DNA from 2 places in the Flavobacterium sp. LM4 genome. Region 1 is predicted to be linked to the other one. Evidence: riboswitches for the same ligand, from Rfam matches in the RefSeq annotation. Region 1 holds a riboswitch; the other holds the start of a gene.
The links. A riboswitch is a leader RNA that binds a small molecule or an ion and turns the genes downstream of it on or off. The one in region 1 is predicted to bind S-adenosylmethionine.
Positions count from the first base shown of each region.

Region 2: it holds a riboswitch for S-adenosylmethionine, as region 1 does, so the genes downstream of both, BXU10_RS16835 (carboxypeptidase-like regulatory domain-containing protein) here and BXU10_RS09555 (alpha/beta fold hydrolase) in region 1, are expected to answer to the same signal.

Region 1 covers NZ_MUFW01000001.1:2,128,207-2,132,017, reverse strand. Annotated here, with positions in the region: gene thrA (bifunctional aspartate kinase/homoserine dehydrogenase I) at 1-318, opposite strand, end outside; gene BXU10_RS09555 (alpha/beta fold hydrolase) at 340-1,302, opposite strand; SAM riboswitch class I at 1,382-1,489, opposite strand; gene BXU10_RS09550 (hypothetical protein) at 1,677-1,877, opposite strand; gene BXU10_RS09545 (O-acetylhomoserine aminocarboxypropyltransferase/cysteine synthase family protein) at 2,566-3,811, opposite strand, start outside.
Region 2 covers NZ_MUFW01000002.1:697,445-701,255, forward strand. Annotated here, with positions in the region: gene BXU10_RS16830 (TonB-dependent receptor plug domain-containing protein) at 189-626, opposite strand; gene BXU10_RS16835 (carboxypeptidase-like regulatory domain-containing protein) at 668-1,114, opposite strand; SAM riboswitch class I at 1,369-1,468, opposite strand; gene BXU10_RS16840 (pectinesterase family protein) at 1,829-3,811, opposite strand, start outside.

The DNA.
Region 1 (3,811 bases):
TTTAATTTTATTGCTGTAATCACCAATCAGGCTTACTCCTTCATAAAGTTTATCCAGAATAGTAAACTCTTCAGACAAATCAACCTGAGGATAATCTGAAACCTGATAGGTTTTGAAATTCTCTAATAATCGTTTGTAATCGCCGTTTTTAGCAGCAATTTTTAAAATATATTCTAATTCATCTGTAGCATTTCCTCTTGCAGAAACTACTACAGCAATTTTTTCGCCCTCATTAACTTTCTCAGCAATAATAGAGACTACCTTGTTAAGTCCTTCTCCGTTTGATAATGATTTACCACCAAATTTTAATATTTTCATTGTATCTTTTTATTATTTCTGCTAAAAAATAGCAGCAAGTAAATTATCTAATTGTTTGTACTCGATTAAAAAAGCGTCATGTCCGTGTACCGAATTTATTTCGCTGTAAAAAACATTGTCTTTGAACTTTTTTAATTCATTATAGGTTTCCAGATTTTCTTTTGGTGTAAAAAACAAATCCGAATCGATTGCAATAATGTGAATCGCTGCTCTTGTTTTAGAAAGCAACGTTTCAAAATCTTCACTACTTCTTGTAATATCTATGGTTTTTAGCAATTGGTTCATCAATTTATAGGATGACAGCTGATAACGTTTTTGCAACTTCTCGCCATGATGCGCCAGCCAGCTTTCTATATTAAAAATCAAAAGATCCTGATTAATCGTGCGCTGAAATTTTTCTTTGAATGATTCCGGAGAACGATAGCATAACATGGCGTGAATCCTGGCATCTTCAATTGGTTTTGATGAATTGTTCAGGATTTGTTCCTGCAAAAAACAATTGGCGATCATCCAGTCTGTGGATTTCCAGTCGGTTGCAATCGGAATTAAATGTTTTGTGATGTTTGGTGCTAATGCCAGCATTTCCCAGGCAATTCCTCCGCCTACTGAACCTCCTATAATCGCATACAACTCCTCAATTTGCAAAGTTTCGATTCCCTTCAAAAAAATCCGGGCAACATCTCTTGCCATGAAATCCGGATAATTTTCGACACTAAAAGAATCGCTTCCGTTACCCGGAACATTAAATGCTAAAACGGAATATTTAGTAGTGTCAATTGTTTTTCCTTCACCAATTAAATCATTCCACCAGCCATTTTCACCTGTAACCTGTGCATTTCCTGTTAAAGCATGATTGACCAAAACAATTGGGGCACTGTGTAATGGCAAACCAAAAAGTGCGAAACTTAAGGGTAATGAATTATATAAGGCACCACTTTCGGTAGTGAAATTTTGTAATATGATAGGGTTTGGTATACTTTCCAATTTCAAATCTTTTATTTTTTTTGATTTGTATATGGAAATATTAGAAAGAAAGTCTAGAACGAAACTAGAAAAACTCTTTTTGTTATCTTTCCACGTTGAGCGTGGTAGAATGCAGCACCTTCTTCGCTTTACCGAAGGGTTGCTAAGGATTCATCGGGTCTAATCCCTCGTCCTTTCTTTATAACATTTCAATACGTTTCTGAACTTAACGGTGCAAATTAACTACTATTTTCTTAAACAAACAAATTTATCTGAAGAGATTCTTTTGTTTATTAACTATATCACAAACAAAAACTATTATACGCAAAAAATTACCGAACGAAATTGCCCAGTAAATTTAAGCAGGTACTTACCTATTTGAAAAACTTTTTAATTTAGATAAAAAGCGTTTCATTTTCTTTAGAATACATTAAAAACAATAAAGAGTCAGGATTTTTCTTTTCTCTTTTATTATCCGTTTCATTAATTCCGAATCTTGGATGTATCAATTCATTTTTTGGCGGCGGATTATTTCTTTTAGCCCTGATATTTTTTAATATAGAAAATGTTTTTGTTAAGTAGTTCAAAGTGCTCATGATATTAGTGTTTAGTTTGTTTATTTATATGTAATTATTTCTTTCTTTTTTGTTAAGTTCTTTAAAACAAAAAACCCTTTTGGTTTCAGATGCCAAAAGGGTTTAAGTTGTTTTAACTTACTATACTTTTGGAATCAACAGACGCATACGTGAATAGATGCGACATTGAACATCTTGTTCATCTGTAGGGACTTGTTCATCTGTAATTTATTTGTTATTTTAAAAAATTCTATCATTTGTCGTATAAATTAAAAAAGCCTCTCAAAATATTTTGGGAGGCTTTGCTATATTGATATTGTTCTTACAATTTTTAAGCAATAGACACCCCAACGGTTTCTTTCGAAATGGCGCAAAACATTTTATAGGAATTAAACATATCTTCAGTAGTTTTTGGGTTTAACAAATATGCGAAAGTTTTTTTTATTTACCAAATATAAACGCACAAAATCAATAAAAAAACAATATTTTAATTTTAAAAATATCTTACAAAAATTACATCGTTTGAAATACAGATTAAACTTACTTTATTTGATGATTTTTGTTAGCTCTCCATAATCAGTCTTTCAAAGAACAAATCTTAATGAATTCATTTTGATTTTTTTGACCAAAAATTTGATTCAAAAAAAAAAATCACCTCCTGCAATCCAATGACCAGAGGCAATTTTTTCAAACAAAAAACAAAAAAACTTTAATTTTTATTAAAGACTTCGCTGTGCGATTTGGCAACCGTTGCAAAAACTGTTTTCAAATCATCAATTAAATCTTCGATATGTTCAATTCCAACCGAAAGACGAATCAGATCTTTAGAAACTCCTGTTTCCAGCTGCTCCTGATCTGTAAGTTGCTGATGTGTTGTACTGGCAGGATGGATAATTAGTGATTTTGTATCTCCGATATTTGCCAAAAGTGAAAACAGCCTGGTTTCATCAACAACTTGTTTCGCTGCTTCGTAACCTCCCTGTAATCCAAAAGTAATAATCCCGCTTTGACCTTCTGGTAAATATTGCTGGGCTAAATCATAATATTTATTCGATTTTAATCCCGGATAATTTACCCAGACTACCTGGTCTTGTTTCTCAAGCCATTGGGCTAAAGCCAGAGCATTTTCACTGTGTTTTTTAATTCGGATCGGTAACGTTTCCAATCCCTGAATGATTTGAAACGCATTAAACGGACTCAAAGCTGCTCCAAAATCACGTAATCCTTCAATTCTTGCTTTTGCAATAAAAGCTGCATTCCCTAAAGCCTCATGGTAAACCAAACCGTGATAGCCTGCAGAAGGTTCTGTAAATTCAGGGAATTTTCCGTTGGCCCAGTCAAAAGTACCGGCATCGATAATAACACCACCCAATGAAGTTCCGTTTCCTGAAATATACTTAGTCAAGGAATGAATTACAATATTAGCTCCAAATTCAATTGGTTTGAGCAAATACGGCGTTGCCACTGTATTATCTACTATAAAAGGTACTTGTAATGCTTTGGCTTCTGCTGCAATTGCTTTTAAATCCAATACATCTAATTTTGGATTACCGAGTGATTCCACAAAAACAGCCCTTGTATTTTCTTTTGCCACTTTTGTAAAGTTTTCTGCTTTTGACGGATCTACAAAAGTGGTCGTTATTCCTAATCTTGGCAGAGTCACTTTTAAAAGATTATAAGTTCCCCCATACAAACTGTTTGAAGCCACAATATGGTCACCGGCTTTGAGTAAAGTCAGTAATGTTGTCGAAATTGCCGAAGCCCCTGATGCCGTAACAACTGCAGCTATACCGCCTTCCAGTGACGCAAGTCGCTGTTCCAGAATGTCATTCGTAGGATTGTTTAATCGTGTATAAATAAATCCTGACTCAGCCAGACTAAATAAATTGGCCGCATGATCTGAATTATTAAAAACATAGGATGATGTCTGATAAATTGGTACGGCTCTCGTACCT
Region 2 (3,811 bases), on a different contig from region 1:
ACATCATAATCGATATTAAACCTAGCTCCTTTTCTCTCGAATTCATTATCTTTTGTAATTCCTTCCTGTTTAGAATAATTGGTAGAGAAAAAATATCTGGTTTTATCTGTTCCTCCCGAAATACTGATACTATGATTTTGAGAAACAGCGTCACGGTATACCTGATCTTTCCAGCTAGTATTTACACGTTAACCATCAGCATTAAAAGACGGAAAGAAAAGTGCTGATGCTACAGCAGCGTTATTTTCATTACCACTTAATATTTTGCTGTTGAATACCGCTTCGTTTTTTATGTCTTCGTATTGTGTATTATTCAGAAGATCCGGTAATCGGGTAGCTCTGGTAATTCCAATCCAACTATCGTAGGTAACTTTAGTTTTACCTGCTTTTCCTTTTTTTGTTGTCACTAATATAACTCCACCGGCAGCACGAGAACCGTAAATTGAGGTTGACGCGGCATCTTTTAAAACATCAATAGATTCAATATCTGCCGGGTTTATATCTGAAAGTGGGTTATTGGCAACCGAATTTGTTGTGGACACATCACCGGAATTAACCGGAATACCATCAATAACAATTAAAGGAGAAGTGCTTAAGGAAATTGAATTTACCCCACGAATTCTAATTACCGGAGCATCATTTAATACACCACTCGGGTTAGAAACATTTACTCCAGAGCCTTCCCAATCAGTGCCTGTTCAAAACTTTGAACCGGAATATCTTTAATTGTTTTAGACGTAATTCTTGCAGCTGAACCTGTAAATTCTTTTTTGCTTTGCGTACCATAACCTACTACAAGTACTTCTTTTAAAGCTGTACTAGACGGTATAAGTCTTATGTCATTAAATGAGGAACCTGTATTTTTTTCAAGCGTTTCGTAACCAATATAACTGATAGACAACAACTTGTCTTGTTTCGTTATGGATAGTGAAAATTTTCCATTGCTATCTGTGACAGCAGATTTCCCACTTTCTGTAGCAATAATGGTAACTCCCGGTAAAGGCTCTCCTTTGTAAGAACCTCTCACGGTTCCGCTTATCGTTCGATCCTGTGCACTCAGCATTCCAGGAAGTATGCTGAACAAAAAAATTAAAACTAGTAAGATTTTTTTCATTGAATTTTGTTTTTAAAAATTGGATATAGTAATCCCCAGGGCCGATGTTGAAATGGCCTATCAATAATGCTGATAAAACAGGACAGGGTTTAAAAAAGACTAACGATTTTGCATTCGGAAAACTTTAGAATAGTCTTCTTTTAAAAGCAGATTAAATTGTTTGGAATGGGCATCTAAAAATAATAGTTCAGTTTTCATGTAAGTGATAAAAAATTTAATAATAATGAGCTTATTCAGATTTTCTAAGGAAATCTTTCTTATCTGTCCACCGCAGCCGAAGGATTTAGCACCTTATTTGGTAACAGGTTGCTAAGACATCATCGGGCCTATTCCCTCAGTCTTTCTGGATAAGTCATGTAAAAATTTTCTACCTGACAAATATATATAAATATATATAAATATATATAAATATATATTAATTCTATATAATTAATATATTTTAAAATGTTTTTTACAAAAATATTTCACAAAAACATTAATTAACTGTATAACAAATACTTATTTATACTTAAAAAAAGTAGATATTATTATTTTACACAGAATATTCATGCTTTATTCAATATTTGGAAAATTTAGATACCCAGTATGTTTTACTTTTTAATATTCACTTGCTCCCAGATATTAAATAATGTTTAGGAGAATTAATAAAAAACCCTATCCGAAATTTTAGCTTCTGACAGGGTTAACAAAAAAAGTACTTAAGCTTATAAAAACTTATTCTTTGATAATGGTTTTATTTATGATACCCTTTTCGGTCAATATCTTAACTACATAAGTACCAGCACTGGCATTCATGTTCACTTTTACAGTTGTATCAGTAATTTCGTTTATTGTGTAAATTTGTTGTCCAAGCATATTGAATATCGAAATCTGTTTGACTTTTCCAATAGTACCAAAATCTATATAAAATTCATTTTTGAATGGTACAGGATATATTTTCACTTCAGCTTTAACCTCCAGAGCTACATCAAGTGTATTGTCAGAAACAGCATTTTTAGATGTATTGCCACAACTAATTGCGACAGGATTAATCCCTTCTACTTCTATCTTATCAATGTTAGCCAAACCTGATGCTGTTGTGGCTTCTAATCTTATGTTATGAGTACCGGCAGAAAGCGCTACAGTAACCAAAGAACTGGAATTTTCGGCCCAGGTTGTCCAATTGGCTGTAGCATTAAAAGCTGCAGTAGCCACAGTAACGCCATCTACAATTACTTTAGCACCTCTTGAAGTAGTACCTCCATTAGAATATCTCCATCGAAGGATATAATTTCCGGAAGAAGTATTCACAAACCATTCAATTCCTGCACCGACTGCATTATTAGCATTGGCAAAACCAGTACCCTGATATCCGGCATTATTACTGTCTATTGTGCCTTCAACAAAACAGAAACCCGTTTCATTTTCATTGATCGAAATTTCAGTATTTGCTGCAACCGGATCTGTATAATTAGCAGTTCCATTTTGATTTTGACTAAAAGTAATCGCTGCTACTAATCCATTAATGTACACTTCCAGATTAGTATATACCGAGTTTAATGTATAAGTTGTTCCGTCTGAAATATTGTTGCTATTTAAACCATTGGCATTTTCCCAGCTATCCGGCATTCCGTCCTTATCTGTATCTGTAGGTGCTGTAGTAGAATTGTAGGTTGGCCAGCCTCCAACATCAGATTGTGTATCAATGAGCCCTTTAGTACTACCGTTGGAACCAGTATAAGTAAAGGTTCCATTAGTTGCTTCTGATACAATTCTGTTGTCCACCGCATCACGCTTAAAGCTTGCTCCTACGTATGCTAATACTCTGTTGTAGGCATTTGTTGCAGAATGTGTAGTCATTTCACCAAAATTATATTCAGTATTTACACGAAGCTCCGTTTTACTTTTTGAAGATGGATTAGGATCGACGCCATTCCAGTTATCGCCAGAAGTAGTTGAATTTGCAGTAGTATAATTTCCATTGACATAAAAACTACCCCAGACACCTGCTGGCTGAGAGTTAGATCCATCATCCGCACTGGGAGAAATAATTCGGTCGTTTACTCCTGAAGCTGTTGCGGGACCTGCTTTGTAATAATTATTGGTAAGATTATACGATCCTCCTTCAGCAGCATAAGCACTGTTACCGCCCCAGTTATAAACAACATTATTTCTAAAATCAACCATCTCGAGATTAGGAAGCGCCGAGTATCTGCTTCCGCAAAAACGGGCATTACGACTATCATGATGAGCCAGCATATTATGATGAAACGAGGCTTTTTTTCCTCCCCAAATTCCACCGTAACCATGAGTTCCTTTGTCGTGAACAGACACGCGCAAACTTTCAGACATCATGCACCACTGCATAGTAAAGTTTTCATTGTCGTAAAATGAAGCACATTCGTCTGTACTCCAGCTCATAGAACAGTGGTCAATAATAATGTTTTTATGATTCCTGCCGCCAATGGCATCTCCTTCATGCTGTGCCTGGTCGCCCATACGAAAACGAAGATATCGGATGATAACATTATCAGCATCTACATTTACTGAGTAATTTTTCAGACAGATTCCATCACCCGGAGCAGTCTGACCTGCTATGGTGATATTTCCATTATTGATTCTTAAATCTGAATTAAGCGCAATGATTCCGGATACTTTAAACAGTACTGTTCTCACTCCTGTTTCTGTAACGGCTGCCCTTAAACTTCCAGCACCTGA